DNA from 3 places in the Bacillus mojavensis genome. Region 3 is predicted to be linked to each of the others. Evidence: predicted binding sites of a transcription regulator. Region 3 holds the regulator's gene; each other region holds the start of a gene.
What was found. Region 3 encodes Rex, which represses fermentation and respiration genes when NADH is low (regulators of the CRP and FNR family bind a similar motif). Its sites were predicted from a motif close to TTGTGAAATATTTCACAA; they were not measured.
Positions count from the first base shown of each region.

Region 1: a site for Rex is predicted at 5,679-5,696, ahead of HC660_RS19320 (formate/nitrite transporter family protein). Genes of this name have one in related genera too.
Region 2: a site for Rex is predicted at 5,268-5,285, ahead of HC660_RS18955 (nitrate/nitrite transporter). Genes of this name have one in related genera too.

Region 1 is NZ_CP051464.1:3,712,428-3,723,339, reverse strand. It holds gene HC660_RS19340 (LLM class flavin-dependent oxidoreductase) at 1-644, shown strand, start outside; gene HC660_RS19335 (S8 family peptidase) at 702-3,122, opposite strand; gene HC660_RS19330 (hypothetical protein) at 3,651-3,953, shown strand; gene sacT (sac operon transcriptional antiterminator SacT) at 3,995-4,825, shown strand; gene HC660_RS19320 (formate/nitrite transporter family protein) at 4,864-5,631, opposite strand; gene scrA (PTS system sucrose transporter subunit IIBC) at 5,930-7,315, shown strand; gene sacA (sucrose-6-phosphate hydrolase) at 7,312-8,751, shown strand; gene HC660_RS19305 (hypothetical protein) at 8,844-9,092, shown strand; gene HC660_RS19300 (bifunctional hydroxymethylpyrimidine kinase/phosphomethylpyrimidine kinase) at 9,182-9,997, opposite strand; gene HC660_RS19295 (PadR family transcriptional regulator) at 10,142-10,480, shown strand; gene HC660_RS19290 (permease prefix domain 1-containing protein) at 10,473-10,912, shown strand, end outside.
Region 2 is NZ_CP051464.1:3,642,617-3,653,528, reverse strand. It holds gene HC660_RS18990 (bacteriocin biosynthesis protein AlbD) at 1-312, opposite strand, end outside; gene HC660_RS18985 (ATP-binding cassette domain-containing protein) at 305-1,024, opposite strand; gene albB (antilisterial bacteriocin subtilosin biosynthesis protein AlbB) at 1,021-1,182, opposite strand; gene albA (subtilosin maturase AlbA) at 1,195-2,541, opposite strand; partial or broken gene HC660_RS21400 (bacteriocin-like protein SboX) at 2,579-2,719, opposite strand; gene sboA (subtilosin A) at 2,676-2,807, opposite strand; gene HC660_RS18965 (YwiB family protein) at 3,119-3,547, shown strand; gene argS (arginine--tRNA ligase) at 3,544-5,214, shown strand; gene HC660_RS18955 (nitrate/nitrite transporter) at 5,349-6,536, shown strand; gene HC660_RS18950 (fumarate/nitrate reduction transcriptional regulator Fnr) at 6,646-7,362, shown strand; gene HC660_RS18945 (YwiC-like family protein) at 7,395-8,114, opposite strand; gene HC660_RS18940 (cyclic nucleotide-binding domain-containing protein) at 8,258-8,734, shown strand; gene HC660_RS18935 (nitrate reductase subunit alpha) at 8,890-10,912, shown strand, end outside.
Region 3 is NZ_CP051464.1:643,553-654,464, reverse strand. It holds gene HC660_RS03415 (ATP-binding protein) at 1-760, shown strand, start outside; gene HC660_RS20980 (alpha/beta hydrolase family protein) at 855-1,478, opposite strand; partial or broken gene HC660_RS20975 (abhydrolase domain-containing 18) at 1,689-1,975, opposite strand; gene groL (chaperonin GroEL) at 2,634-4,268, opposite strand; gene groES (co-chaperone GroES) at 4,315-4,599, opposite strand; gene HC660_RS03395 (CPBP family intramembrane glutamic endopeptidase) at 4,837-5,571, shown strand; gene HC660_RS03390 (YdiK family protein) at 5,568-5,759, shown strand; gene tatC (sec-independent protein translocase protein TatCy) at 5,806-6,564, opposite strand; gene tatAY (sec-independent protein translocase protein TatAY) at 6,571-6,744, opposite strand; gene HC660_RS03375 (redox-sensing transcriptional repressor Rex) at 6,766-7,413, opposite strand; gene moaC (cyclic pyranopterin monophosphate synthase MoaC) at 7,410-7,922, opposite strand; gene HC660_RS03365 (ABC-F family ATP-binding cassette domain-containing protein) at 8,049-9,977, shown strand; gene tsaD (tRNA (adenosine(37)-N6)-threonylcarbamoyltransferase complex transferase subunit TsaD) at 10,204-10,912, opposite strand, start outside.

The DNA of each region.
Region 1 (10,912 bases), 960 kb from region 3:
ATGACGGCGGAAAGCGCAATGCTGATCAGTATCCGCAGCAAATCAAGGAACTGACGATGTATTTGCATGATTTGGCGGATGACAAACACCGTTTTCCGAATCTGACGGCTGCGCCTCATATATCCAGCGCACCGGATGTGTGGCTGCTCGGTTCATCCGGAGAAAGTGCCTTGCTTGCCGCTGAATCGGGTGCCGGCTATATGTTTGCTCACTTTATTAATGGCGAGGGCGGAGAGGATACGGTCAGACAATATAAGAGACGATTTAAGCCATCTGTGTTAGGAGAAACGCCTCGGGCGGCAGTTGCTGTTTTTGTCCTATGTGCGGATACAGAGGAGAAAGCGGAACAGCTTGCGGCAGTGCTTGATTTTACTCTCTTGGCGGGGGAGCAGGGCATTCCTTTAGAAGGCGTTCCTGATTATGAAGCTGTCCGGAACAATACGTACTCTCCTTATGAACAAAGACGAATTGCTGATAACAGAAACCGAATGATTGTCGGTACGAAAAAACAGGTCAAGGACCAGCTGATGTCCTTGAGTAAGGCTTATGATACAGAGGAAATCATGGCGGTAACCATTACGAATCGATTTGAGGATAAACTTCATTCTTATTGCCTTTTACAGGAGGCGTTTGCCGAGGCATGAAGCCGTTAAAGCCTGTATGGAAAAAGCCCCGCCGATGTTTCTCGGCAGGGCTGCTTTTTATTCAACAGTAAAAGGCTCTTCGGTCAGAACTTGACTTGATTTTCCTTTGTTGGCTGCATAGGCGAGCATATAATATTCACCGGCTGGAAGTGTTGTACCCCCATTGATCGTGCCGTCCCAGTCAAAGTACTGGTAGCCTTTATCTTGATGTTTATAAATACCTGCTTGGCCTGCAAAGTCAAGGTTGCTGTCATAGACAAGGAATGCCAGCTCTTCCGCTCCCGCAGGAAGGTAGGTTTCAATTTCATAGGTGCCTTGCTCAGAGCCCTCATTAACTGATACAGACGTTACCCTCGGATAATCCGGCTCTTTAACGATCAGCAATGTAGGTACCTTGGCGACGGTTTTTCCGCCTTCTCTTACGATGACTGTTCCTTCATAGGTGCCTGCTTTTGTTTTCTTTGTATTGACCTTTACTGTTGCAGTGGCTTTTCCGGTTTTATGAGCCGGAATCACAACACGGCTTGTGCCGGATGTGGAAATACCGCTTCCGTTGAATGAGTATTCCAGCGTGTATGACTTCCTAATGGAAGATTGATTTTCAATTGTAAAGGTCTTTTTCTTCGTTTCGTTTCCTTTTTCCTTCAAAAATGTGCCGTACGAGTAGCTTCCCGGTGAGACGAACGAGTCGGCTTTGATCGCGTTCATGATTCTTGCGCTGCCTGCACCCTGGGCATTATGCGGATATACTTCTCCGTCGCCATTCTTTAATGTGACAGCGGTATTCATGATGGCAGCTTTGATCTGTTCAACGCTCCATTTCGGTTTAGCTTGTTTGATGACGGCAACCGCTCCGGCGATATGAGGTGATGCCATGCTCGTTCCTTGTTTTGACCCGTAGCCATATGGGCTGTCAGGATCATGTGTTGGAATGGTGCTGACAATATTGACGCCTGGGGCGGAAATATCCGGCTTAATCATCCACGTATCCATCACAGGGCCGCGGGATGAGAAATCGGCAACCTGTTCACCGAGCGTTTTTGAGACCGTCAACTTGAATGTTGCTTTTGTCTCGCCAGCTTTCATGGCGCTGATGAGCTTTTCACCGTCTTCTAATGAAAGCTTAATCGTTGGCACAGACATGCCAGGCACATTGGCTTCAATTTCCCCAGATAAATTGTTATACACAACCATGCCGATGGCGCCTGCTTTTTTGGCGTTGTCCGCTTTATCCACAAAAGCAATGCTGCCCCGTTTGACGAGTGCCACTTTGCCTTTCAGATCTTTTCCTTCAAAATCCTTTTCTTCGCCGAGACCAGCGTCGACAAGCTCGACCTCTTTATTGTGAAGTCCCTTAACGTCATCTTCTTTGTCATAGCCCATGACTTTTGCTGAAGAGTAAGAGCCGAATGAGACAGCGTATTCATTGAGCGGAAGCTGCGTTGCACCGACAGAAATCGCTTCTCTGGATGTGCCAGGCGATCCGACGGTCCAGCCGTTCGGTCCGCTGTTTCCATTTGATGTAACAGCGACAACGCCCTCTGACATGGCCCAATCAAGCGCTGTGCTTGTCGCCCAGTCCGGGTTGTTTAATGAGTTTCCGAGAGACAGGTTCATCACATCTGCGCCGTCCTGAACTGCACGTTCCACGCCTGCAATGACGTTTTCTGTTGTGCCGCTTCCTCCCGGTCCGAGAACGCGGTAAGCGAGAAGTGTTGCATCAGGTGCTACGCCTTTAATCGTACCGTTCGCAGCGACAGTTCCGGCCACGTGTGTTCCGTGGTCAGTGGCTTCGCCTCTCGGATCGCCCGTTGGTGTTTCTTTCGGATCGTAATCATTGTCTACAAAATCGTATCCTTTATATTGTCCGAAGTTTTTCTTCAGATCAGGGTGATTGTACTCAACCCCTGTATCAATAACAGCGACTTTGACGCCTTTCCCAGTGTAGCCTAAATCCCAAGCGTCGTTTGCTCCGATATATGGCGCGCTGTCATCCATTTGCGGAGATACAGCGTCCTCGGAGATGGTGACATCTTTCTCCTTTATATTGTCTGTTTTGTAAGTGACGTTCGGGTACACAGCTTTAACGTCATCTACTGCTAGGAGTTTTGGAATTTCATTAGCTGGGAGCTTCATAGAAAATCCGGAGAAAACCTGTTCATATTCTCGTTTTACTTTTCCGTTTTTCACCGCTTTCACGGCTTTGTTTTTTGCTTTTGAGCGGGCGTTTTTGAGCTTGCTTTTCGTTTGGTTTACTCCCGCTTCCTTCGCCTCTGCCAAGGATTTTTCTTTTAATTCCACAATCACCGTTGTTTGTTTGCTTGTTGTCATGTCAATATCACCGAATAACTCGGCTTTTTCCAGGTCTGCCGATCCTTTTGAAGAAACCGGTGCTGCCTGTACCCCTGTCATGCCTGTGGATAACGTAAAGAATAAAACAAGACCTAGAAGCAGAAAGCGAATAATCCCGTTTTTCAATGTGTTTCCCCCTTTGAGTTAAGAAAAAATGTTGAAGATCTAGTATATATTTCTTGAAAATTCAAAAAAATCCTTGTGTCATTTGGACCATTTATTGGATTTTGGTTGTGTATAAGGAAGGAGTTATACACAGAACCCTGTGTATAAGTGAATAAAGCTGTGTATATATATAGTTGGGAATATATGTTCTTATACAAAATATAGATGGTGTTTGTGGACATGTGGATATCTCTTGTGATTAAGTTGTTCTTATCTTTGGGATAACTTGTGTATAAACTTTTTAAAGCGGTTCTCCAATTTTCATTTCATTTCTTTCAGCTTTCAACAAAACTTCTTAAAACTAGTTTGTTTTTTCACTCATATTGTGACAAAGAATTCTCTTTCCACGGTCTATCATAGAGTCATGAGTTTTGCTAGAGCTGCTAGTTTGCGAGAAAAGAAATCGGCCGTCTTTTCTTGCGGGCTGCGGCTGAAAAAACGGGCTGCTAAAAAGGCTGCCTGCCAAAAAGAAGCGGAGGGATGTTTTCTATGAAACGTTTGCTTGTATCTTTACGGGTGTGGATGGTCTTTTTGATGAACTGGGTGGCGCCGGACCGAAAACATGCGGCTGCCGCTATTTATTCGGCTCAGCGTACATATCAAAGAAAAGCGGCGGTGCAAGCCGCAGGACTGGTTTCGTTTTATGAATGGCGGATGGCTGTGAATGACGAAGAAAAACAGAAAGCGAAAGCCGCCGCTCTCTATAAAAGAAGATGTCTGCAAGCCTTCAAGGAATCGCCAAAGCAGGAGAGGGCCGGCCCGCATCTTTACATGGCGGTCAAAAGGAGGTAAAATCCCAGTCATAAAAGCTAATTGGCGGGAGAGAGAGCCTCTTGAAAATCTATAAAGTATTAAACAACAATGCGGCTTTAATTAAAGAGGATGATCAGGAAAAAATTGTGATGGGACCGGGAATCGCTTTTCAAAAAAAGAAAAATGATCTTATCCCTATGAATAAAGTAGAAAAGATATTTGTCGTGCACGACGAGAATGAAAAGTTTAAACAAATCTTGCAAACGCTGCCGGAGGAGCATATTGATATAGCTGAGGATATCATCAGCTATGCGGAAGGGGAGCTCGCGGCGCCGCTGAGCGACCATATTCATATCGCGCTTTCTGACCATTTGTCCTTTGCGATCGAAAGGATTCAAAATGGGCTGCTTGTGCAAAATAAATTATTGCATGAGATAAAGGCGCTCTATAAAAAAGAATACGAGATCGGCCTGTGGGCGATCGGTCATGTAAAAGAGACATTGGGCGTGTCTCTGCCTGAAGATGAAGCGGGTTATATTGCCCTTCACATCCATACGGCAAAGATGGATGCGGAGAGTATGTATTCAGCGCTGAAGCATACGACGATGATAAAAGAAATGATAGAGAAAATAGAAAACTATTTTAATCGAAAGGTGGATGAGAACAGCATTTCCTATCAACGCCTTGTCACGCATTTGCGATACGCGGTCAGCCGGTTGGAATCAAATGAAGCGTTTCATGTCATGGACGAAGAGATGCTTTATTTCATCCAAAAAAAGTATTCATTTGCCTATCAATGTGCGCTGGAGCTGGCGGAGTTTCTGAAAAATGAATATCAATTACATTTGCCGGAGTCCGAGGCCGGCTATATCACGCTGCATGTCCAGCGTCTTCAAGATCTCTCGGAATAACCGCTTTGACTTGCAGGGAGTGATCTCTGGAAGTTTTTTTATTTATCGGCATTCAGCGTGTGATACATCCAGCCCATCATCACAATTCCTGCGGCCAGATTGCCGAGCGTAACAGGAATTAAGTTTCTGACTACTCCCGCCAGTGTGACTGTATCAGGGTGATCAATCAAAAGTGAGATCGCAAATGTGCACATATTGGCAATGCTGTGTTCGAAACCGGAAATAAAAAAGCAGAAAACGAAAAGCATCATGGCAAACAGCTTTGCTCCTTCTCCTTTGAGAGACATCGGAATGAAAAAAGCGAGACATACAAGCCAATTGCACAGCATTCCTCGGAAAAACAGCTCTGACGCCGGCGGCTCCATCTTATGCTCTGCCAATTGAATCAAAAAGGAATGGGATGCCCCCTCGAAAAGCCCGGTTGCGCTGATAAGAATCGCAAATAAAACGGCTCCGATCAAATTGCCGGTATAGCTGAAAGCCCACAAATACAGGGTATCGCGCCAGCGGATTCTTTTCCGGAGTGCGGTATAAGTGAAATAAAAGGTGTTGCCGGTGAATAAATCCCCGCCTCCGTAGGCAATTAATACAATAGCAGCTCCAAATGTCACAGCGGCAGCCGGAAAGGCAAACGGTGAGTCGGCAATAGAGAAATAGCTGCCTGTTTTGCTTGCGGCTGTAATGCCAAAACCAATAAACATGCTGGCCAAAATGGATCTGAGCAAATAACGGATTTTGCTTGAAACGAATATGTCTTGTTTTCTTAAAGCATACTCTTCAACCTTTTGCAATGCTTGCGTTTCCATTGTCTTTTCCTGCTTTCTTTGATAGATGAGCATAGTATAGCATGATATTGTGAAGTGTTTCACAAATATTTTTTACGAATTTATGTCTACATGTTCTATCAAACTTTTTAACTAAAAAACAGTTGACGAAAACGCTGTCATGTTTTATGATGAAAGCGTATTCTTAATCTGAATAAGCGGGATTGTGACTGGTAAAGCAGGCAAGACCTAAAATTTGCGTAAATGAAAAAGGATCGCTGTGTCCTTTATTCGTTGGCGAATTTTAGGTCTTTTTTGTTTATAAAAGGGGGAGAAGAAGATGGATTACAAAGAGACTGCAAAACGCCTCATTGAGCTTCTCGGGGGAAAAGAAAACATTATCAGCGCGGCTCATTGTGCGACAAGACTGCGTTTAGTGATTAAGGATGAATCAAAGATAGATCAAGCACAAGTAGAAGAGCTTGAAGGCGTCAAAGGCGCTTTCAGCAGTTCAGGCCAATACCAGATTATTTTTGGAACAGGCCTTGTCAATAAAGTGTATGATGCTTTTTCTAAGGAAGCCGATGTAGAGCGTGAAGAACATGTGAATCACCAGGATGCTGCTAAAGAGAAACTGAATCCTGCGGCGAGATTTGCGAAAACGCTTTCGAATATTTTTGTTCCGATCATTCCAGCCATCGTAGCCAGCGGCCTGTTAATGGGGTTATTGGGAATGATCAATGCCTTTCATTGGATGAGTAAGGACTCTGCGCTGCTGCAGCTCCTTGATATGTTTTCAAGCGCGGCATTCATCTTCCTGCCGATTTTGATCGGGGTCAGCGCTTCAAAAGAGTTTGGAAGCAATCCGTATTTAGGAGCGGTCATCGGGGGAATCATGATACACCCGACGCTTTTGAATCCATGGGGTTTGGCGGAAGCGTCACCTGATTATATGCATCTTTTCGGGTTTGATATCGCGCTCCTCGGTTATCAGGGAACCGTCATCCCTGTCCTGCTGGCAGTTTACGTCATGAGCAAGGTAGAGAAATGGACAAGAAAAGTGGTTCCGCATGCGGTCGATTTGCTGGTTACGCCTTTTGTTACTGTCATTGTCACCGGGTTTGTCGCATTTATTGCCATCGGCCCTTTAGGAAGAGCGCTTGGCTCCGGTATTACTGTTGCTTTAACATATGTGTATGATCATGCCGGTTTTGTCGCAGGCCTTCTTTTTGGAGGCACCTATTCACTGATCGTCCTCACAGGTGTTCATCACAGCTTCCATGCGATTGAGGCGGGGCTTATTTCAGATCTTGGCAGGAACTATTTATTGCCGATTTGGTCTATGGCAAATGTCGCCCAAGGCGGGGCCGGCCTTGCCGTCTTCTTTTTAGCGAAAAAGGCAAAAACGAAGGAAATCGCTCTTCCGGCGGCATTTTCTGCTTTTCTTGGCATTACTGAGCCCGTCATTTTCGGGGTAAACCTTCGCTACCGGAAGCCGTTTATCGCCGCGATGATTGGAGGCGCGCTGGGCGGCGCGTATGTCGTCTTTACACATGTTGCTGCAAACGCTTACGGGTTAACAGGCATTCCGATGATCGCCATTGCAGCACCGTTTGGATTTGGAAATCTAGTGAACTATATGATTGGAATGGTTATTGCGGCAGTATCAGCGTTCATTGCGGCGTTTGTCATGAAAATAAACGAAGATGAGGAGAGAAAAAAATGACAGCACATGATCAGGAGCTGCGTCGCCGGGCTTATGAAGAAGTTGAGAAGAAAGAACATATTGCTGACAGCGATCCGCACCGCCAGCACTTTCACATCATGCCCCCGGTTGGTTTGCTGAATGATCCAAATGGCGTGGTGTATTGGAAGGGAGTCTATCATTTGTTTTTTCAGTGGCAGCCGTTTCAGACGGGGCACGGGGCAAAGTTTTGGGGGCATTATACGACATGTGATTTTGTGAGCTGGAAGCGGGAAGAGATTGCGCTGGCTCCGAGTGATTGGTTTGATAAAAACGGCTGCTACTCGGGCAGCGCTGTTGTCAAGGATGACCGGCTCTATCTGTTTTACACAGGAAATGTCAGGGACCAGGATGGGAATCGAGAAACGTATCAGTGCGTTGCTGTATCGGACGATGGGCTGACCTTTGAGAAAAAAGGTGTCGTGGCCCGTCTACCTGAAGGCTATACAGCTCATTTTCGTGATCCGAAGGTGTGGGAGCATGAAGGAAAATGGTATATGGTGATCGGTGCGCAAACGGAGAACATGAAGGGCCAAGCTGTTTTGTTTACTTCCAATAACTTGACTGAGTGGACGTTTCTCGGCCCGATAACAGGTGCCGGCCTCAACGGACTGAATGATTTCGGATATATGTGGGAGTGCCCTGACCTGTTTTCTCTTCAAGGCTCCGACGTGCTGATTGTCTCGCCCCAAGGACTTGAAGCTGACGGCTATCGTTATCAAAATGTGTATCAATCTGGATATTTTGTAGGGCAGCTCGATTATGAAAAAACGGGGCTGATGCATGCTGCGTTTACGGAGCTTGATCAAGGCTTTGATTTTTACGCGCCGCAGACACTTGAAGACGATCAGGGGCGCCGGATACTGTTTGCGTGGATGGCTGTACCTGATCAGGATGAGAAGTATCATCCGACGAAAGATTATCACTGGATTCACTGTATGACGCTGCCGAGACAGCTGACGCTATCAGGGGAGAAGCTGATACAGCAGCCGCTTCCTGAGCTGAAAGCGATGCGGAAAAATGGGCAGGAAGTTCAAATCAACATGTATGGATCGTCTGGTACGCTGCCAGTTGAAAATCCTGAAAGAGCTGAAATTTTGATTGAAGACATTGATACGGAGTCTGGTTTTGAAATCGATATCCGCGCCACTGCCACATTCTCTTTCCGGAAGGAAGAGGGGCTTATCACACTAGAGCGCACAAGCTTTGACGGTACAAAAACAGAAGCGAGACATTGCCGCATCAGCAATCTGCACACAGTGCACATGTTTATCGACGCGTCATCAGTGGAAGTCTTTATCAATCATGGGGAAGAGGTATTCAGCGCAAGATATTTTCCTTTCCCGGGAAATGATCAAGTGACTGCGAGATCAAACGGAAGATCTGAAATGAAAGTCGGAATTTGGACACTTATGTAGAAAATCCTTCTTTTTTCTTATGTGAAATCTGTGCCATCTGTGCTATTCTTCAACGATAACCTACATTTTTTTCTGTAAAAGGAGTTGTTTTCTTGAATATACATGAACAGAAGATAACACCGGAATGTTTAGAAAAGGCTGCGGATCAAGTTGAGGATAAGCGGGAAGAATATAAGGATGTGCTGCTTCAGCTGAAAAAAATGCTACGGGGAACAACACCGCATAGTGAAGCGGCAGAAACCCTTTCACGGGCATATGAACAAATGAAGGAATATGCACTTTTTGTTCAATCCATAGAGATATTTTTGAGGTCATCTGCGAACAATTTAAAGACCAAATAAACAGGCTGCCGATGTGATCGGCAGTTTTTTCTGTGAAAAGTCTCCGAGAATAAAAAAAGGCTGCCTCTTTGGAAGGCAGCCGATTTTGTTTATGATTGTTTATTCAGGCGCAAAGCAGAATGCTTCGTAGGTCCGACATACTGATTCAACGGGAAGGACTCTTGAATCGCAGCAGTAATAAATTCTTTCGCCGCGTAAATTGCTTCTTTGACTTCCGCGCCTTTCGCGAGTTCTGCTGTCACCGCTGCGGAGAACGTACAGCCGGCGCCATGTGTATAAGGCGTATCAATCATTTCACTTTCAAGGACTTCCGCTGTTTCTCCGTCATATAGAACGTCTACAGCTTTTTCGTGCTTCAGCTTGCCTCCGCCTGTAATCACAACATATTGAGCGCCGAGGGCGTGGATTTTTTTCGCCGCTTCTTTCATGTCTTCAATCGTTTTTAATTCACCCATGCCGCTGAGCTGGCTGGCTTCGAACAGGTTTGGCGTAATCACGGTAGCGAGCGGTGCCAATTGTTCACGCAGGGCTTGCGCGTGCTCCGGATAAAGAACCTCATTTGCCCCTTTGCATACCATAACCGGATCAATCACGACGTTTTGCAGTTGTTTTTCTTTGATCGTTTTCGCCGCAAGCTCGATAATCTCAACGGTTGGCAGCATTCCCGTTTTCATGGCGTCCACACCAATGCCGTCTACAATCGTTGCGAGCTGTGCGCGAATCGTGTCTGGATCGATCGGAAAGACTTGATGATCCCAGCTGTTGTTCGGGTCCATTGCAACGATCACCGTTAAGGCTGTCATCCCATATACGTTTTTTTCTTGAAATGTTTTTAAATCAGCTTGAATTCCCGCGCCGCCGCTGGAATCGGAGCCGGCAATCGTGAGTGCTTTATGCATAGACATGTGTTGAACCTCCATCAATGTTTTATATCTCATTATAGTTAGATTTTCTGCTTATCACAATACGAAAGGTTTATAGGAATCAATTGACAGTTTCAGGGTGATTTCGTACAATGCTACATAAGAAAACTAGGTAGGGGTTTTGTCATGTTAAATCGTGAGCTGATTAAAGGCAGCACTGTGATATTGGTATTAACGCTCCTGAATGAGAGGCCGATGTATGGCTATGAGCTTGTAAAAGAGATGGGAAGCCGCAGCGATAATGAACTGCAGATGAAAGAGGGAACATTGTATCCTTCCCTTCATAAACTTGAACGGCAAGGATATATTTCTTCATATTGGGAGAAGCAGGAGAAAGGCCCGGATCGTAAGTATTATCGGATTACAGAAGACGGCAGAGAGATCCTGGCAGAGCGCACAAAGGAATGGAGCGTGTTTTCAGCTATGATGGACCGAATGCTGAAGCGGGGCGGACAGAATGGATAAAGAGACTTATATATATAAAGTGAAAAACGGGCTTAAAGGGGTTTCTGATAGTGAAGCGATGATCGAAGAGATCGAAAACCATATTGAACACCACTTGTTTCACTCCATTCAAGAGGGGAAGAGTGAGGCAGAAGCCATGGAATGTTTGCTTCGGGAATTTGGCACACCGGATGAGATTGTATCATCCTTTCAGAAAGAACAGCCTGTATTCGCCCGTACGTTTTTATTATTCCATCTATTCTGCAATAGTGCTTTATTTGCAGCAGGTATTACCATTACAGTATTGCATGCATGGTTAGAATCTCCCTTTGTTCATGCAGTGTGGAAAGGCATTTCTGTTTCTGTGTGGCTGATTTTAGCTGCTTATATTCTCTATTGGGTGCTGATTGGGTACCAAGGCGTTAGGGAGTTCGGTCAACGCGGTGAACGGCT
Region 2 (10,912 bases), 1.0 Mb from region 3:
AAACAAAACCACACTCTGAGCGAGCCAGAAGCTCCGGGAAGAGATCGGCAACAGACAGCTCAGCTTCATGTAGGATTCCTTCCATTGGGATGTAACAGAGAGAAATACCATGTACGCATTCATAAACAGAAGCGCGAGTGTGATGTATGTTTTTCCTAAAGTTGATTCATCAATGCCTGCCTGGCGAATCAGCCCGATTTCAAACAAGGCCAGAACGGCAAGCCCTGCGGTGATACGAATGGCGTCTTTTTTTCCTTGGCGGCCGTAAAGCTGCTTGAACAGCAATGACAGAATTGAAAACAGGTTATTCATGGCCGATCACCCCAAAAAATTCACGCCGAAGATCAGTCTCCTCTCCAATCGGAATGACCTTCCGGATCTGTTTGTGATGAAGGATGGCCGCATAATCACAAAATCTCTGCACCACATCGAGCAGATGGGAAGAAAACAAAATCGTTCCGCCTGCCTTGCAATACTCTTTCATTTTCTGATAGAAGACCTCTATTGACTCCACATCCAAGCCGACAAGCGGCTCATCCAAAATAAACAGGGGAGCCCCGAGCAATAGCCCAGTCATCAACACAACCTTTTGCCTGTTGCCGAGGGACAGCTCGGAAATTCTCCGGTTTGTGTATTGGGAAAAGTGAAATTCCTCTGCCAAACTGTTAAACTGCTGCTCTGAGAAATCTTTCTGATACAGGGAATGAACGAAAGAAACATAGTCCTTCGCCGTAATTTCTGTAAAAAGAAGTGGATAATCTGCAGCGAAGTAGCGGCGGATCTTCAGCTCATCTGATGTTTTCTGCGGCATGCCGGCATTCGCTTCAATGCCGCACAGCGTAAAGTGTCCGCTGAAATTGCGGTTAACCCCAGTCAGCGTATTGATCAGCGTTGTTTTTCCGGCGCCGTTTACCCCGAGCAGTCCGTAAACGGCGCCTTTTTCTAAATGTAAATCTACGTTTTCTAAGATAACGTTGTCTTGCTCGTACCATACGGATACATCGTGTATATCCAAAATGCTCATCGCGAGTCAGCCTTCCGCGCGCGCATACCGAAAATAATGGCGATGGCGATAGAAATCAGCGTAAACACATAATCGCTTTTTACGAAGTAGACGACCGCGCCGATGACAAAAATAATTGAAAGGATATACAGTAGAATTTTTCTTTGTGCTGGTGACAAATTGTTTCCCTCCTAAATAAGCTGGACCACATCTTCTAATTGTTCATTTTTGGCCCAGGAGCAGATGTTTTTTCTGTGGTATTTGTTGGAGTTCAGCCCTTTTAAGTAACAGCCTCCGCAATAGCCGCTGAACGGGCATTTGTCTTTCATGCAATGCTCGCTGAACCGCGGCGCCTGCGCTTTCCACAGTTTATGGACAAGAGGGGAGTCAAAGATGCTTTCATATGAATCATGAAATATATTTCCCAATGAAAATTCCTTCGGGAAGAGCGCGCACGGGCGTACTTCTCCGAACGGGCTGATCACAATCGATTTCCAGCCGGCGCCGCAGTTCGCCGCGCGTTTTCTTTCATACGGAATGATCGGGATCAAATCTTTAAATTCATCAATGACATTTTGCTCATACTCCATAAATTTGCGGTGCTGTTCGGCATCTTTCGTCGGATGGACAATATCTCTGCCTCTTCCGAAATCATCAACCCAATTGTAAGAGAACGCTTTCGCACCGAGATCGCGCACCTTTTGGGCCATGTCGTGGATTTCCCACATGTTTTTTTCGAAAACCGACATGGCGACTCTGACAAAAATACCATGATCACTCAACAATTTTATCGTTTTACAGGTTTGGGCAAAAGAGCCTTTTCTCCCTCTAAATGAATCATGCACGTCGGACTGTACGCTATCCAGTGATATGCCGACGATGATTTTTTGCTTATAGGCTTTTAACATCTCCAGGCTTTCTTTTCGCATCAGCGTTCCGTTGGTTAAGACGGCGACCTTTTTGAATTTCTTTAACACATATTCAAGAATCTCATTGGCGTTCGGATGAACGAAAATTTCGCCGCCTGTGATTTCACACGTTAAAACGCCGTTGTCATACAGCATATCAGCTGTTTTCTTAAATTGATCAATGGATACGGTGCCGAGCGCTTCCGGCGAGCTTTCTAAATAGCAGTGAGCGCACTTTAAATTGCAGCGGTGTGTCAGCTCAAAGGTGGCATGCAGCGGCATTGGAAATTCATTGCTTCCGCTGGTGGCGATTTTGTGAAAGCGTGCCCGGTTTTCAAGCTGAATGACCTGCTTGTTCAAAAGCATGCTGAGCATGTCATAGTACCAGTCCTTATGGTCTTCCGGCGACTCATCATACTTTGCGCATTGCTCTTCTAAAATCTGTTCAGCCGTTTTTTTACCGTCCATCAGCATACAAAGCTCGTAAGCCGTTTTGTTGAGATCTAAGTATTCAAAATCAGAGATCGAGACGTTATCACGCAAGTAGTCAATTTCCAGCACACCGCCCTCAGGCAACTGGTGGACTCTTACACTTTCATTAATAAATGGAAACATCTGCTCTATAAACAAAATACCATCCCCTATACATATGATTCAAATGTAAAAATCATTGTGTATGTATAACCAAGATGTAGATTTTAGTTAAATTTTGTATTTTAGTTAAAAAGGGCATAGTAAATTACTATGCCCTTTTCCGGAGAACCTTATCCCCAGAGACCGAATAGACCTGTTGCACCGGCAATTTCAAAATCAGGGATAGGGCCGTCCACTAAACAAGCGGCTCCGATTGAGCATGTTGCACAACCTTTGTTTTCTACAATGACAGCTTTTTTCATAATTGAATCCTCCCTTTTTTTGTTTTTCTAGCAGATCTTTGATGTACTTTTATATTAAAACTATCAAATTACCAATTCAATACATATATTTTGAAGAAAATGTGAATTGTAAACGGTAGAATTCGGAAAAATGTAATATTTCCTCAAGGTAATTAGTGGTATGATTTTCTCTTCTATAAAGGAATTGCTTTTTCTGAGGTTTATCTTCAAATCTGATGAGCAATGATGGTAAGATAGAAGCAGTTGAAGTTTACAAACCGAATGATTATACTATTCAAGTCAAAGTGGAAAGATGAAAAGGACGTGTCAGAATGAAGCAAGAGACACCGATAACAATCCATGTGAAATCTGTAGTCGAGGATGACGGAAACGAAGAAGTGATCGAATTCCGCACCACCGGATTTTACTATGTGAAACAGAATAAAGTGTATCTATCTTATTATGAAGAACACGACTTAGGCAAAGTGAAAACGATTGTGAAAGTAAGCGAAGGCGAAGTGCTTGTCATGAGATCAGGCGCTGTCAAAATGAACCAGCGTTTTGTAACTGGAGCTTCCACAATCGCCAAATATAAAATGTCATTTGGTGAGCTTGAGCTGAAAACGAGCACAAAATCAATTCAATCTGATCTCGGCGAAGAAAAAGGCCGTATCAGTATCGCATATGATATGCATGTCGGAGACGAGCAGCAGCATTTACATAATATGACGATTACGTATGAGGGAGGAACTCACGCATGAACATTGCGGAACAAATGAAGGACGTGCTGAAAGAGGAAATTAAAGCAGCCGTTCTGAAAGCGGGACTGGCTGAAGAAAGCCAGATTCCTAACGTCGTTTTAGAAACACCGAAGGATAAAACACACGGCGATTATTCAACAAATATGGCGATGCAGCTGGCGAGAATCGCAAAAAAAGCGCCGCGCCAAATCGCTGAGGAGATTGTCACTTCTTTTGATAAAGGAAAGGCTTCTATTGAAAAGCTTGATATCGCTGGTCCTGGTTTTATCAATTTCTATATGGACAATCAATATTTAACGAAGCTGATCCCATCTGTACTGGAAGCGGGAGACGCGTATGGAGAAACAAACATCGGAAACGGTGAACGCGTTCAAGTGGAATTCGTATCTGCAAATCCGACGGGCGACCTTCACTTAGGCCACGCGCGCGGTGCGGCTGTCGGCGATTCCTTGTGCAATGTGCTTGCAAAAGCGGGTTATGATGTGAGCCGCGAATATTACATTAACGATGCCGGAAACCAGATTAACAACCTGGCGCTTTCTGTGGAAGTCCGTTACTTTGAAGCGCTCGGATTGGAAAAACCGATGCCGGAGGACGGCTATCGCGGCGAGGATATCATTTCAATCGGAAAGCGTCTCGCTGAGGAATACGGCGACCGTTTCGTCAACGAAGAAGAAAGCGAACGCCTCGCATTTTTCCGAGAATATGGTTTGAAATACGAGCTGGAAAAGCTTCGCGTAGACTTGGAAAACTTCCGCGTGCCGTTTGACGTGTGGTATTCTGAAACATCACTGTACCAAAACGGAAAAATCGATAAAGCGCTGGACGCGCTGCGTGAGAAAGGCCATGTCTATGAGGAAGACGGTGCGACTTGGTTCCGTTCCACAACCTTCGGTGATGACAAAGACCGCGTACTGATCAAAAAGGACGGCACATACACATACCTGCTTCCTGATATCGCGTACCATAAGGACAAGCTTGACCGCGGCTTTGATAAGCTGGTCAACGTATGGGGCGCCGATCACCACGGCTACATCCCGCGTATGAAAGCGGCAATCGAAGCGCTTGGCTATGAAAAAGGAACGTTGGAAGTAGAAATCATTCAGCTCGTGCACCTTTACAAAAACGGCGAGAAAATGAAAATGAGCAAACGGACGGGGAAAGCGGTAACGATGCGCGACCTGATTGACGAAGTCGGCTTGGATGCCGTGCGTTATTTCTTCGCGATGCGCAGCGCTGACACGCATATGGATTTTGACTTGGATCTTGCTGTATCAACATCTAACGAAAACCCTGTGTATTATGCGCAATACGCACATGCCCGCATTTGCAGCATGCTTCGCCAAGGGGAAGAACAAGGACTCACACCGGCGGCTGATCTAGATTTCAGCCCTATTCAATCAGAAAAAGAATATGATCTGCTGAAAACAATCGGCGGCTTCCCAGAGGCAGTGGCGGAAGCGGCGGAAAAACGAATTCCGCACCGTGTGACGAATTATATTTATGACTTGGCTTCAGCTCTGCACAGCTTCTATAATGCGGAGAAAGTCATCGACCCTGAAAACGAAGAGAAAAGCCGTGCGCGCTTAGCTTTAATGAAAGCAACGCAAATCACGCTGAACAACGCGCTTCAATTAATCGGCGTATCGGCTCCTGAAAAAATGTAATCATGCTGAAAGGACAAAGCCAGAGGGCTTTGTCCTTTTTTTGTTACAGAATCGTGTGATATAGTTCACAAACTTATTCGCCGAGTTTTTGTATAATAAGGCTGATTATTGAATCAGTGAAAGGGGCAAGCCGAATGATTAACCGTCAACACTTTCAATTATCGCTGCAGTCATTGAGCTTGGTGGCAGGGTTTATGGTTTGGGTGCTGATTTCGTCACTTATCTCCCAGATCACATTAGATATTCATTTGAGCAAAGGCGAAATTTCCTTGGTAACGGCCATACCCGTTATATTAGGATCGCTTCTCCGCATTCCGTTGGGATATTTGACCAACAGGTTTGGCGCGCGGATCATTTTTATGATCAGCTTTATATTGCTTTTATTCCCTGTATTTTGGATCAGTATTGCAGATTCTCTGTTTGATTTAATCGCGGGCGGTTTTTTCTTAGGGATTGGGGGAGCCGTTTTTTCCATTGGGGTTACATCTCTTCCGAAGTACTATCCTAAAGAAAAACATGGCGTTGTAAACGGTATATACGGCGCCGGGAATATCGGAACCGCGATCACTACATTTGCAGCTCCCGTGATTGCACAAGCGGCGGGGTGGAAAAGTACGGTGCAAATGTATATGGTCCTGTTGGCTTTATTTGCTTTGCTGCACTTTTTCTTCGGTGACCGGCATGAGAAGAAAGTGAAGGTGTCCGTAAAGACTCAAATCAAAGCTGTTTACCGAAATCATGTGCTGTGGTTTCTGAGTCTCTTTTATTTTATTACGTTTGGCGCTTTTGTTGCGTTTACAATCTATCTGCCAAACTTTCTTGTTGAACAGTTTGATCTGAGTCCTGCGGATGCCGGGCTGCGGACGGCAGGTTTTATTGCTGTATCTACGCTGCTCAGGCCGGCGGGCGGGTGGCTGGCTGATAAAGTGAGTCCGCTCCGCATCCTGATGTTTGTCTTTGCCGGCCTGACATTATCAGGCGTGATCCTGTCGTTTTCGCCGACGATCGGCATTTATGCCTTTGGGGCGTTAACGGTTGCGGTGTGCTCAGGGATTGGAAACGGGACGGTTTTTAAACTGGTTCCTTTCTATTTTTCTAAACAGGCGGGAATTGCCAACGGAGTTGTGTCTGCCATGGGCGGATTAGGCGGTTTTTTCCCTCCGCTGATCCTAGCGAGTGTATTTCAGGCGACGGGACAATACGCCATCGGATTTATGGCGCTTTCGGAAGTCGCGTTAGCAAGCTTTGTCATTGTCATATGGATGTATTGGCAGGAAAGAATGAAAACACATACAGAGAGAAGCGGGCACAGCGTAAACTGAAGGGCCGCCAGCGACTGGGAATTCACGAGATTGTAAGTTTTTTCTGAAAAGCACAAATGATTTCACGTTACAATAAATACACAACGTGACTTTTCTTCGAGGTGAGCTCATGAACTTTCTCTCTGTTCGAACATCTGATAAGGATCTTATTTCCAGTGATCTTCATCAATTGCTGGAATCCATCAGCACAAAAAGAAAAATCGAAAAACACACATACCTGTTTCGAGAAGGAATGGATGCAGAAGAGCTTTATCTGATTCAATCAGGACTCATTGAAATCGGGAAGCTAACGTCTGACGGCAAAGACCTGACACTTAGAATCTGCCAAAAAAATGATATTGTCGGTGAATTAACACTTTTCACAGAAGAACCGAGATATATGCTCAGTGCAAAAGTGCTGGAGGATGGCGAAGTGCTTGTCATCAATAAAGGCAGACTTGAAAAGGAACTAATCCACAATGGTGCTTTGACATTTGAATTTATGAAATGGATGAGCACCCATTTGCGCAAAATTCAATCCAAAATCAGAGACCTTCTTCTTCATGGCAAAAAAGGGGCACTCTATTCTACCCTTATCCGCTTGTCAAACAGCTATGGAGTGAACCGGAGTGACGGCATTCTCATTAACATTGCCCTGACAAACCAGGATTTGGCGAAATTTTGCGCGGCGGCAAGAGAGAGCGTCAACCGCATGCTGGGTGATCTCCGCAAACAAGGGGTTATTTCAATAGAGGAATCCGGAAAGATTGTACTGCATCAGCGGGACTATTTACGGTGTGAGATTGAATGCGAACATTGCCCGTTAGAGATTTGCAATATTGATTAAGTGGAAACAAGGACAGCAATATGTCCTTGTTTTTATCTTGTTAGCCAAATGCACATGATGGCGAAAAAGACGCACGCATTGACGATTTCAAGAATGCCGATCGTTTGAACTGGCCACTTCTTTCCGTGAAAAAACCAAGCACGCAAACTGCTGGGGATAAAGGCGAGAACGGCCCAGCCCGCGCCGAAAGCTGCGGAGAGCAAGGGGAGGAGCAGGTGATAGCCCCACGACCAGTAGGCAAATCCTCGATTATTCTTCTCCCGGATCACCGACTTTACATAAAATGAACTTCCGATAAAAAACAAAGAAGATTGTGCGAAAATAAACCATGCCCAGCCGTCAAGAGTTTCCGTCCCCAGCCAGCAGCTGGCGAATCCTCCTGCACAAAAGAAAAAGACGCCCGCAAAATCATTCAGCAGCGCTCGTTCATTTTTTCGCCGGGCATAATACACATGAATGAGAAACAGCGGCAGCAAAGAAAAGGCAAGCCAGATAAAAGACGGCTTATGGATGACAGCGGCAAGCAAAAAGCTGCAGGCTGGAACACTGTAATAAAATATCCACTTTTGATAGGCGTTGATTTGTTTCTTTTTTAATGCCAGCGTAACAGGATAAACAGCCAAATAAAGAAACAGCCAGCCTAAAAATAGGGGAATATGCCAAAGAACCGCTCCTCCCTTCACTATACCGAGGCAAAATGGAATGAGCAGCATGGCCCAAGCGCCGTGCTGCTTCGGAATAAGCGCCTTCATCGAAACACTCCTTTCTTGCTTCATTATAAAAGCGACAATACCGACAATAAGTGACATTCATCATATCATCTGTGAAATACATCACTGCTGTTATGGATCGGCCGGGCTACACTAAAGCTATCCTTAGCACAGGAGGCTTCCCTATGAATCAGTGTGACTATTTATTTTTTTTGAGACAACTTCCTATGTTTAATGAAGTGCCCCTATCCATCGTTGAAACATTGCTGAATAACGGGACGTTTATCCGCGGGTCATGTGATCAGGATCCATCTTTTCTCCATTCTCAATCCATTTATATTGTATTAAAAGGCAGTATTCGTTTTATTGACAGCAGGCTGCCTGAAGGGTCGCAAACCGTTGCGCTGTGGGAAAAAGGCGATGTGTTTCCCGTCGATCAAAAAGGCGGGCTGTTCTTATCTCCATTCATTTCAGTCCGCACATCCGAAGACATTCTTATGCTCAATATCCCTTTTTACATATTAAAAAAAATCATGTCCTATTACCCGAAGCTGCAGATGAATTTTCTGGTGATGCTCCAGCAAAATGTCTTTTTCTCTTATGAGCTGTTTTTGCGTTATCTGCATAGATCTCAGGATGAAAATGCTGAACCCGATTCCTAAAAGGAGTCGGGTTTTTTGATCAGTCTATCCATTCCTTCTTCTTCATGTGAACTTTCTGTGAAAAAAGGGGAGTGTGTGACATAGTTCACAAGGAAATATCCTGCCTCTGTATATAGTGAATTTAGAATACCTGACTCGGAAGGAGTGAAATACTCATGAAAAAAAAGAAAATGAGTCCGTTGTTTAGGAGATTAAACTATTTCTCTCCTATTGAGCATCAATCAAATAAACATAGTCAAACAACCTATGAAGATCGTGATTGGGAGAATGTATACAGAAACAGATGGCAGTACGATAAGGTCGTCCGCTCCACCCACGGCGTCAACTGCACAGGGTCCTGCAGCTGGAATATATACGTGAAAAACGGCATCGTCACATGGGAAGGGCAAAACCTGAATTATCCGTCAACCGGCCCGGATATGCCTGATTTCGAACCGAGAGGCTGTCCGCGAGGGGCCAGTTTTTCATGGTATATCTACAGCCCGCTCCGTGTGAAATATCCATACGTGCGCGGTGTGCTGATCAATTTGTGGCGTGAAGCATTGCAGGCTCATCAAAACCCTTTGGAAGCATGGAAATCGATTGTTGAAAATCCGGATAAAGCGAAGTCCTTTAAACAGGCGCGGGGAAAAGGCGGTTTTGTGCGCGCTGAATGGCCGGAGGTGCTGAAGCTGATTTCGGCCTCTCTGCTCTATACAGTCATGAAATACGGGCCTGACCGGAATGTGGGCTTTTCCCCGATTCCGGCCATGTCCATGATCAGCCACGCGTCAGGCTCGCGGTTTATGTCTTTGATTGGCGGCCCTATGCTCAGTTTCTATGATTGGTATGCGGATCTTCCGCCGGCATCCCCGCAAATCTGGGGCGACCAGACAGACGTCCCGGAAAGCAGTGATTGGTACAACTCAGGCTATATCATCACATGGGGCTCCAATGTCCCTCTCACAAGGACGCCTGATGCGCACTTTTTGGCAGAAGCCCGCTATAAAGGGGCAAAAGTCATCTCAATCAGCCCGGATTTCGCGGAATCCTCAACATTTGCGGATGACTGGCTGAGCATTCGCCAGGGAACAGACGGCGCGCTTGCGATGGCGATGGGGCATGTGATCCTGCAGGAGTTTTACGTTAATCAGAAGACAGAGCGTTTCATAGAGTACGCAAAGCAATACACGGATTTCCCGTTCTTTGTCACTCTAACTAAAGAAGATGGCGTTTATACGGCCGGGCGTTTTCTTCATGCAAAGGATATCGGGCGGCAGACGGGGCATGATCAGTGGAAGCCTGCGGTGTGGAATGAACGTACAAGCGCATTCGCGATCCCGCAAGGAACAATGGGCTCCCGCTGGGACGGCCAAAAGAAATGGAACCTGCACATGATAGATGAAGAAACAGGCGAATCGATTGAACCCCGGCTCTCAGTGCTCGGCATAGAGGACGAAATCGGCACGGTTCGAATCCCTTATTTCTCAAATGAGGGAAACAGAGTGCTTGAGCGAGACCTGCCGATTAAAAAACTGGCCATGGACAATGAAGATGTGTATGTCACAACCGTGTTTGACTTGATTTTGGCTAACTACGGTGTGAATCGGGGGATCGGGGAGAAATCAGCCTGCTCGTATGACGATCCTGAACCGTTTACGCCAGCCTGGCAGGAGCATGTGACAGGAATCAAAAAAGAAGCCGTCATTAAGATAGCCAGAGAATTTGCCCAAAATGCGATCGATACAGAGGGCCGTTCCATGATTATTGTAGGAGCTGGTATTAATCACTGGTTCAATTCCGATACGATCTACCGCGCTGTGTTAAATCTTGTGTTATTAGTAGGCGCCCAAGGTGTTAACGGCGGAGGCTGGGCTCATTATGTGGGTCAGGAAAAACTCCGCCCTGCTGAAGGCTGGCAGACAATTGCAAATGCAAAGGACTGGGAGGGCGTGCCCAAGCTGCAAAACGGCACCTCATTTTTCTACTTTGCGACTGACCAATGGCGCTACGAGGATCAGCCGGTCAGTGACTTGGCATCACCGATCGCTGGGTCATCCCGCTACAAGCATCACGCCGATTACAATGTGCTGGCAGCAAGACTCGGATGGCTTCCGTCTTATCCGACATTTGATAAAAACGGAATTGACCTGTACAAAGAAGCTGAAAAAGCGGGGGCAACAACACCTGAAGACGTTG
Region 3 (10,912 bases):
CATCACCCGCATCAGCCATTTTCTAAGCAGAATCAACCTGCCCTTACGAATCGAATACGGCCGTAAAGCCGCCGATGCCGCCCATCAATTAGGCCAACACACACGAGAAGCCTTCTTCAGAATCGACACAGCGGGCTGGGCACTGATGGAAGTCAACGATTTAGACGGGGCTCTTCAGCAAATTGAAGCCGGCCTGAAAACGCTTGAACAATCAGACACTGAAGAGCAAGACGTTCACGATCTAAAGGTATGGGGACTCGCACTGCAATCAAGGCTGTTACTAAAAGGCGGAAGTGATGAAAAAGCGGAAGCGATTTTAACCGAAATCAAAGATAAACCGATTTCCCCTGCGATTCAGCACAGAGTTCTATTGGTTCGCGGAGATCTGAGCTTTGTGAAAGGTCATAATGAAGAAGCCATTCAATTATACGAAGCGGCAAATCAAATCAGCTCCATGTATGGGGGCGAAAAAACGGTAGAAGCCTATTTCAATTTGGGTGTGGCTTACGTGAAGTGTGGTCAGTTTGAGAAAGCGGAAGAAGCTTTTGAGCAAATGCTTTATGACAAACATAACGCGAATCAGGTTGAGTTGATCTATTATTATTATGGAATGGCTCAGCTGTTGTACCGTAAAGGAGAGAAAACGAAAGCGATGGATTCTAATCAGAAGGCGATTCGTCTGATTGATTCGTGGGAGCCTGCGATTGGGATTCGGGGAGAGGTGGAACAATTGGCAATGGTGATCAAAGAAAACGACTAGTACGTAGTTCTGTCAGGAATCTCACTCAGTTTCTTTATTATAAATAGAATAGGCCAACTGAAGTCGCAGTTGGCCTTTCGTTTCTTATTAATGTCTACAAATGTACTGAACGAGATTTTCCCGTATGTATTCTTTCTCGTATAAAGGAAAGCGTATCATTTGCCAGCTTTTTGCGGCAAAGAACAATGCTGGAATGACCACAATTATAGACATATCTTTTCGGTTTCCTCCAACTTTCCCATAAAGAATCTGCATCTTTTAAGTCAATATACTGATCATGTTTAGCAGAAATCAGCAGAATGTTATCTTTATTAACTTTCGGCAAGGCTTGACTAGGATCTGTGATATTCCAATATTTTATTAAATCTTCATAGGTCACACCATTTTGTTCTAATTCTTCTCTTATGAATTTACCTGGGATCGTGTTCCATATTGAATAAGAAAGGCGATTGGCATAAAAGATTGATACCACTACATCAATTTGGGATTCTAGGGTAGCAATTAGATTCGTAACCCATCCCCCTAAGCTTACTCCCATTATGATAACAGGCCCTTTTTTATTTGCTTTTATCCAGTGAATTAACGCTCGTAAATCTACAACGGCCTGTCTTGACGACTCAATTGTACGATCAATATTTGCACTAATCATCAACTCGCCATTATACAATGAATTTTCCGGTTCTCTTTCAAAATGGTATGGAAGAGAATAATAATACATGTTCCAGCCTAAATCGTTCATTATACGATTATGAAATATTTTTTTGATCCTATTGTACGAATCCATGCGCCAGCCATGTACAAAGATAACATTGGGTTGATCTATATCATTTTCATTTAAAAAAACCTCCCCTTTTAAAGTATCATTAACAGGATTCCCAGTTTGAATTAAGGATTCATAACGAAATGTTCCAACCCTATAATTTTTTTTAGATTCATTCAAGTCAATTGAAACATCGGCTATATTTGCACTGTAAAATTCCTCTCTATCATCTGCATCGGCTGTAAAAGCAACAGAAAATTGTTTATCTTTGCTTCTTTTTCTATGTAAATCATATAAAGCCAAGCGATCTATCATTTCTGAGAAATGCACGATTAAGTCCTCCTTGATAATCAAAAAAACGAATATTAGAGTTAATAATTGGATTGTCCTGTCTCCATAGAGTCGGAACGGATTTTATCAAGATGTTGGTGAAAGAATCTATCTCCATCGACAGTTTCTCTTTATACTTAACAAAAAAGACGAGTTCCTTATTGCAAGGAAAACATCGTCTTTTAGTAGCAATAAAAGCAGCAAAAATAGACATTTTAATAGGATTTCTCTTTGACAGTGCTTTCCCGGGGAAACCGTTTAAGAGTGTTGATGGCACTATTTATCTAGATAACTGGGTCTTTTTTTGTCGTATGAGAGTATACCAATATTGTCTCCTGTCTGCAATAGAGAGAAAGGGTCCAAAGGTTGGTTTCTGGCTACATCCCAAGAAATGCCTCGTGTTATTTTTCGAGAAGATGGAATTCAACTCACTTCTGGTTTTCAGCAGTCGAAGACGAGGTCCGTCCTGCGAGTCCTTAAAAAGCACAAAGTAAAAAATAAAGTCAAGATGCAAATAAAGCACGGATTGTATGATGAGAATTTTGTATTTTGATCGATTGAATAGTCCATATCGGAGTTATCTATCGTTTATCAAAACTATTGAAAATCGATATAAAACAGTGCTGAAAAAATCAAACCACAAAAAACAGAAAAAAAAGAAGCCTCTCACAAGTTCGGTGAACTCATGAGAAGCCTCAAAAATTTATAAATGGCATCAAAAGGGCATCAAAAATGACGTCCGTTACCGACAACCCCTTGTAAGTCAAGGGTTTTTTGTCGGTTTTACATCATGCCGCCCATACCGCCCATGCCGCCCATGTCAGGCATTCCTGCGCCGCCGGCATTTTCTTCCGGTTTGTCAGCGACAACAGCTTCAGTTGTTAAGAGCATTGCTGCTACAGAAGCTGCGTTTTGCAGTGCAGAACGTGTAACTTTTGTTGGGTCAACGATCCCTTTTTCAATCATGTTTACCCATTCGCCAGTTGCAGCGTTGAAGCCTACGCCGATTTCTTCGTTTTTGAGGCGCTCAACGATGACAGATCCTTCAAGACCAGCGTTGTGTGCGATTTGACGAATTGGCTCTTCAAGCGCGCGAAGCACGATGTTGATACCTGTTTGCGCATCACCTTCAGCTTCAACGGCAGCCACTTTGTTATATACGTTGACAAGCGCTGTACCACCGCCGGATACGATGCCTTCTTCAACAGCTGCGCGAGTTGAGTTCAGGGCGTCTTCGATGCGAAGTTTACGCTCTTTCAGCTCAGTTTCAGTCGCAGCGCCGACTTTGATGACAGCTACGCCGCCAGCAAGTTTAGCAAGACGCTCTTGTAATTTTTCTCTGTCGAACTCAGAAGTTGTTTCTTCCACTTGTGCGCGGATTTGAGTGACGCGTGCAGAAATTTTATCTGTTTCGCCAGCGCCTTCAACGATTGTTGTGTTTTCTTTTGTAACCACAACTTTAGAAGCGCGTCCCAATTGTCCGATTTCAGTAGATTTCAGGTCAAGGCCAAGATCTTCTGTGATGACTTCTCCGCCAGTAAGGACAGCGATGTCTTCAAGCATTGCTTTACGGCGGTCACCAAAGCCAGGAGCTTTAACAGCCACTGCGTTGAATGTGCCGCGAAGTTTGTTCACAACAAGTGTTGCAAGAGCTTCACCTTCAACATCCTCAGCGATTAGAAGCAATGGTTTGCCTTGCTGAACAACCTGCTCAAGCACAGGAAGGATTTCTTGAATGTTTGTGATTTTTTTGTCTGTGATTAAGATGTAAGGATTGTCAAGAACTGCTTCCATCTTATCAGAATCAGTTACCATGTAAGGAGACGCATATCCGCGGTCGAATTGCATACCTTCAACAACTTCAAGCTCAGTTGTGAAGCCTTTAGACTCTTCGATTGTGATAACGCCGTCGTTGCCTACGCGCTCCATTGCTTCAGCGATAAGGCTTCCGACTTCCTCATCAGCAGCAGAGATCGCAGCAACCTGAGCGATAGATTCTTTGCCTTCGATTGGCTTAGAAATTTCTTTCAGGTTCTCGATCGCAACGTTTACAGCTTGTTCCATACCTTTACGCACGCCTACAGGGTTAGCGCCTGCTGTTACGTTTTTAAGGCCTTCGCGGATCATTGCTTGCGCAAGAACTGTCGCAGTTGTTGTACCGTCACCGGCAACGTCGTTTGTTTTGCTGGCTACTTCAGCTACAAGCTTAGCACCCATGTTTTCAAACGCGTCTTCAAGTTCGATTTCTTTAGCGATTGTTACACCGTCATTTGTGATTAACGGAGAACCGAATTTTTTCTCTAGAACCACGTTGCGTCCTTTTGGTCCTAAAGTTACTTTTACAGCATCAGCAAGTGCATCAACACCGCGAAGCATTGCGCGGCGAGCTTCTTCACTAAACTTAATATCTTTTGCCATGTGTACGAAACCTCCTCGAATTTTTAAGTATTTGTTTATTTAAGAATTAGCCGATAACAGCTAAAATGTCGCTTTCACGTAAGATTAAGTATTCAGTACCTTCGTATTTCACTTCAGTACCTGCGTATTTTGAGAAGATAATGCGGTCGCCCTCTTTTACTTCTAAAGCAACGCGCTCTCCGCTTTCTAACACGCGACCTGAACCAGCTGCCACGATTTTGCCTTCTTGCGGCTTTTCTTTTGCAGAATCCGGTAACACAATTCCGCTGGCAGTTTTTTCTTCAGATTCTACGAGTTCAATGACAACGCGATCACCTAATGGCTTTAACAATGTAATAACCTCCTCAATAGTATGAATATGTAATTTTAGCACTCAGCACTAAAGAGTGCTAACACAACTCTTATAATAAAGAATCTGACTTCCAATTTCAAGTGATAAGATAAAAAATTTTTCACGCTTACATCATTCTTTTCAGCTCTGATATCCCTTGGTTTTTTCACCCCCGTTCAATTATGTTACAATAGCTGTAGACAAAAGAAACCCACTTAACAAAGGAGTACATACCATTTGAGAAAACAGTATTGGTTTATTATTTTGACATATATCATCATGCAGTTTTCAGCAGTAATCGGGATTCCCTTGTTATTTAAATTCGGTTATGCGGGAGGACAGCCCACAAAAGAAAATCTGCTGCACGCGCAGGGATTATGGTCCGTCATCAGTTTTATTGCCTGTCTGATTGTTGTATTGCTCATTCTCAGAACTGTGCCTAAAACTACGTTGCGAAACGAAAAGAAAGACTCTGTCGGACTATCGATCCTTTGGGCGATAGCCGGTTTTTTCATAGCCCTTTTCTCTCAAGGAATAGCCGGTTCTATTGAATATTATGTATTTGGCATCGGAAGAGAATCAGAAAATACAAAAGCCATCCTGGATGTGATTCAGGCAGTCCCGCTTATGATTATCGTTTCTTCTATCATCGGGCCAATATTAGAAGAAATCATCTTCAGAAAAATCATTTTCGGCGCGCTGTACGAAAAAACGAATTTCTTTATTGCCGGACTGATCAGCTCCATTATTTTCGGAATTGTTCATGCCGATTTGACGCACCTTCTGCTGTATACAGCAATGGGCTTTACCTTTGCATTTTTATATGCGAGAACCAAACGGATTTGGGTGCCGATTTTCGCCCATGTAATGATGAATACATTCGTCGTCATTATGCAGCTTGAGCCTGTTCAGAAATACCTTGAACAGCAAAGCACACAAATGCAATTGATTATTGGAGGATTACTTTCATGAGAAACCCGATAGTGTGGGGAATGATCTACTTTGCCGTAGGGTGCATCTTTACTTATCTCGCCGCAAGCTCACCAGGCAGCATGTGGTCATTTTACTCCATCCTGCTGATGGTGTTCGCTGCATACAACATCAGCATTTCTTTTAAGATGTTCGCCTTTTCATTTAAAACAAAGAAAAACCAGAAATAAAGAAAATCCATTTCTCTTCTATGAGAAATGGATTTTTTTATGATGGTTAAGAAGAAACGTCATGATCGGCAGCACTGCTTTTCTGCGCTTTCCGATAGGCAGCCTTCGATATTAAAATACTGATTTCATACAAAATCAAGAGCGGAACAGTCACCATCATATGAGACAAAAGCTCAGGTGGTGTAATCAGAGCAGCAATCACAAGCAGCGTAAAGTACGCATACTTTCTGATTTTCGTTAAAAACATCGGTGTCACAATTCCAAGCCTTGTCAAAAACATAAGGATGACCGGCATTTGAAACAATAGTCCAAACGGAATCGTCAGCTGCAGAAGAAAATGAAAATATTCATTAATTCCGATTACCTGAGTGACATTCAAATCTTGAGAGATCCGTTTCATAAAATCGACAACAAAAGGAAATAAAATATAATAGGAAAAAGATAAACCCGCTAAAAACAGCAAAATAGAGATCGGAATGTAGCTGAGCGTTACTTTGCGTTCCCTTTCATAGAGACCCGGGCTCACAAAAGCCCAAAGCTGGTAAAGAATAACCGGCGAAGTCAGGACAATCCCGATGATAAACGCAAACTGCATAAACACATAAAGCGGGTCTGTCAGATTAAACGCATTGAGCGTGAGCTCCTTCGCTTCATCCGTTTCTTGCAAATACACTATAATCGGCTTCGCTAAAAAAAATCCCGCGATAAAGAAAACGACAAACGCCAGCGCCACAACCAGCAATCGTTTTCGAAGCTCCGCAATATGCTCCAGCAGCGACATTTGATTCACTTTCATTTGTGTCATCCTAACTTACTGATTCTCTTTCTTTTTTTCCTCATCATCACTCGCTAATCCTTTAGTAGCGTTTTTGAATTCACGAAGTGTGTCTCCAGCCGCTTTTCCCAACTCAGGCAGCTTTTTGGGACCAAAGATAATCAGAGCAACGATTGCGATAACAGCAAGGCTTCCAGGACCGATCGGCATATTTGGGCTCCTCCTTTCCGGTTACTCGATTTCCTCTAAAACAGAATAATGCTTCAAGAAATAAACCAGTGACTGAAGCTCTACAGCTAAATCTATATGATGAATTCGAATGTGTTCCGGCACATTCAAACGGGCCGGCGTAAAATTAAGAATACCCTTAATCCCTAACGCAACCAATCTGTCGGTAATCGATTGGGCCGCAACTGCGGGCACTGTAAGAATGGCAACTGATTCGCCTTTTACATGTTTTTCAAGATCATCTAGGTTAAAGACGGGCACACCGCCTACCTCAGTTCCTATTTTACTCTCATTTATATCAAAAGCCATAGAAATTTTCGTGTTATTATTTTTTGTGAAATTATAGTGAAGAAATGCTGTTCCTAAATTCCCGACACCAATCAAGATAACGTCTGTCATTTCATCCTGATCAAGTGTTTTTCGGAAAAATGACAGCAAATAATCAACATTATATCCGTATCCTTTTTTGCCAAGAGCTCCAAAATAGGAAAAATCCCTGCGAATCGTGGCAGAATCAACCTTTACGGCATCACTGAGTTCAGCAGATGATACACGCTGTTTTCCTGACGCATGCAGATTCTTTAAAAAGCGATAATAAAGCGGCAGCCGTTTTGCCGTCGCCTGCGGAATTTTTGATTGATCCTTATTCATTTTTGGTCCTCCAAATTATACTCGGATAGTTCTCTTTTAAAGTCACCGTTTTTCCCGCCTGTCTTTTCCAGCAAGCAGGTAGGGCCGATGACCATCCCCTTATCAAGCGCCTTGCACATATCGTAAACAGTAAGGGCACACACCGATGCAGAAGTTAGCGCTTCCATTTCCACACCTGTACTCCCTTTCGTTTTGACCTGTGCTTTTATATGAAGTATAACTTCTGTTTCTTTTATTTTCCAGTCAAACGAAATATCGACCCCGCTCAAGGATAGCGGATGGCACATCGGAATGATATTTGATGTTTGCTTTGCAGCCATAATGCCCGCCACCTGAGCGACAGCAAGTACATCTCCTTTGCCGATATCATGGCTTTTTATTTTCTCGTACACTTCACTCTTCATGTGTACGCTTGATACAGCCGCCGCAGTACGGACAGTCGAAGATTTTTCGCTGATATCCACCATCTGGGCTCTGCCCTGTTCATTAAAATGAGAAAATCCATTCATAGTAAAAACTCTCCTTAAACAGATCATACACTATTTTCTTCTCTATGTCTTATCCGGCCAATGTATTGTTTGCTGAGTTCTGGTTCATAAGCTACACTTAACTTATTATAGCAGAGGTGAAATAATATGATGATCTTACAAATTAATCAGCTTTCCAAATCATTTGGTGCTGATACTATTTTAAACAATATAAAGCTGGAAGTCAGAAACCGTGATCGCGTCGCAATTGTCGGAAGAAACGGCGCGGGGAAATCTACACTCCTTAAAATTATCGCAGGTCACCTTTCATATGAAAAGGGTGAAGTTATCAAGCCGAAAGATATCACAATGGGCTACTTAGCCCAGCATACCGGCTTGGATTCTAAGCTTACCATAAAAGAAGAGCTGCTGACTGTTTTTGATCACTTAAAAGCAATGGAAAAAGAAATGCGCACCATAGAAGAAAAAATGGCGGCAGCTGATCCAGGTGAACTGGAAAGCATCATGAAAACCTACGACCGCCTTCAGCAGGAATTTAAAGATAAAGGCGGCTATCAATATGAAGCAGATGTCAGATCTGTGCTGCACGGTCTCGGCTTCAGCCATTTTGACGATTCAACGCAGGTGCAAAGCCTGAGCGGTGGTCAGAAAACAAGACTGGCCTTGGGTAAGCTTTTGTTAACACAGCCTGACCTTCTCATTCTAGATGAGCCGACCAACCATCTGGACATTAATACGCTGACCTGGCTTGAACATTATTTGCAAGGCTATTCAGGCGCCATTCTGATTGTTTCTCACGACCGCTACTTTTTGGATAAAGTGGTGAATCAGGTGTACGAGGTATCTAGATCAGAAAGCAAAAAGTATCACGGCAACTACAGCGCTTATCTCGATCAGAAAGCTGCCCAATATGAAAAGGATCTTAAGCTGTATGAAAAACAGCAGGATGAAATCGCTAAGCTGCAGGACTTTGTAGACCGAAATCTGGCGAGAGCCTCAACGACAAAAAGAGCACAAAGCCGGCGGAAACAGCTTGAACGGATGGACGTCATGTCAAAACCGCTCGGCGACGAAAAATCAGCAAATTTTCATTTTGATATTACAAAACAGAGCGGGAACGAGGTCCTGCGGGTTCAGGATCTGACCATCAGCTATGAAAACCAGCCGCCGCTTCTGACAGATGTTTCGTTTAGGCTGACAAGAGGAGAAAGCGCCGCTCTTGTAGGTCCCAACGGAATCGGAAAATCAACCTTGCTGAAAACATTAATAAACACACTGAAGCCGGATCAGGGAACAATAGCGTACGGCTCAAATGTCAGTATCGGTTACTATGACCAGGAACAAGCTGAGCTGACCTCCTCTAAACGCGTCATTGATGAGCTGTGGGACGAGTATCCGGAGCTTCAAGAGAAAGAAATCAGAACGTGCCTCGGAAATTTCTTATTCTCCGGGGATGATGTGCTTAAACCCGTCCATTCCCTAAGCGGGGGCGAAAAAGCAAGAGTGGCCCTGGCCAAGCTGATGCTGCAAAAAGCTAACTTTCTCATTCTTGATGAGCCGACAAACCATCTTGATTTAGACAGCAAAGAAGTTCTCGAGAACGCCTTGATCGATTATCCGGGTACATTGTTATTTGTCTCACATGACAGATATTTTATTAACAGAATCGCAACAAGGGTATACGAGCTTTCTCCAAACCATATTGAGGAATACCTCGGCGATTACGATTATTATACAGAGAAAAAAACACAGCAGCTAGAATTGGAGAAAATGAAACAGCAAGAGGAAACTGAAAAAGCAACGGCTGCACAGAAATCCGACTCTAAACGTTCATACGAGGAAGAAAAAGAATGGAAAAAGAAAGAACGCCAACGACTCAGACGCATAGAAGAAATTGAAACGACAGTTCAGACCATAGAAGAAAACATCAGCCACAATGATGAATTACTTTGTGATCCGGAAGTATATCAGAACCACGAAAAGGTACAAGCCATCCACGCTGACAACGAGAAACTTAATCAAGAATTGGAAAACCTATTATCAGAATGGGAAGAACTATCCACAGAAGAAGATTAAAAAAGTCAAGCACCTCTTTTTTAGAGGTGCTTTTTATCCACAGTAAATACCCTTATAAGCAAACGAAGAAAGCGATTTATACACAATATCCACAAAATATTCTGAATTTACCCACTTTATTAACAGCCTCTCAACCCCTTTATCCATCTATATCTCCATAATGACTAACAGATATGTGGATAAATTGAGAATTATCTGTTAATAACAATAAAAAAGCCTCACGTCATTATGTCGTGAGACCTTGATAAGAAGTCAGTTCAAGACCAGGCTGGCCATTCATATCATATGATCCGCGAATCCCTTTTTCAAAAGCAATAGTACCGGCCGCAGCAATCATTGCAGCATTATCTGTACATAAGGATAGCGGAGGAATGATGAGCGCTGTCCCCTCATGCTGGGAGAATTCCTTCTGTAACGCCGCTCTGAGCCCTCTGTTTGCAGCAACTCCGCCGGCTAAAAGAACCTGTTTGACACCATATTCTTTTGCAGCGCGTGCCGTTTTTGTCACTAAGACATCAATGACGCTATTCTGAAAACTGGCAGAAAGATCTTCCGGCGCAATGACCTGTCCTTTTTGAGCCGCGTTATGAAGCGTATTGATCACAGCGGATTTCAGCCCGCTGAAGCTGAAATGATAAGAACCTTCTTCAAGCCATGCGCGAGGCAGAGGAATAGTGTCATTCCCTGATTCCGCAAGCTTGTCAATCTGCGGTCCGCCTGGATACGGGAGCCCCATCGTTCTTGCCACTTTGTCATAAGCTTCCCCTGCTGCGTCATCGAGTGTTTCCCCGATCACTTCAAATGAACCATGTTCTTTCATATAAACCAATTCCGTATGGCCGCCGGAAACGACCAATGCAAGCGCTGGAAAAACGATCTCTTCTACCAGGCGGTTTGCGTATATATGGCCCGCTATATGATGGACTCCAACTAAC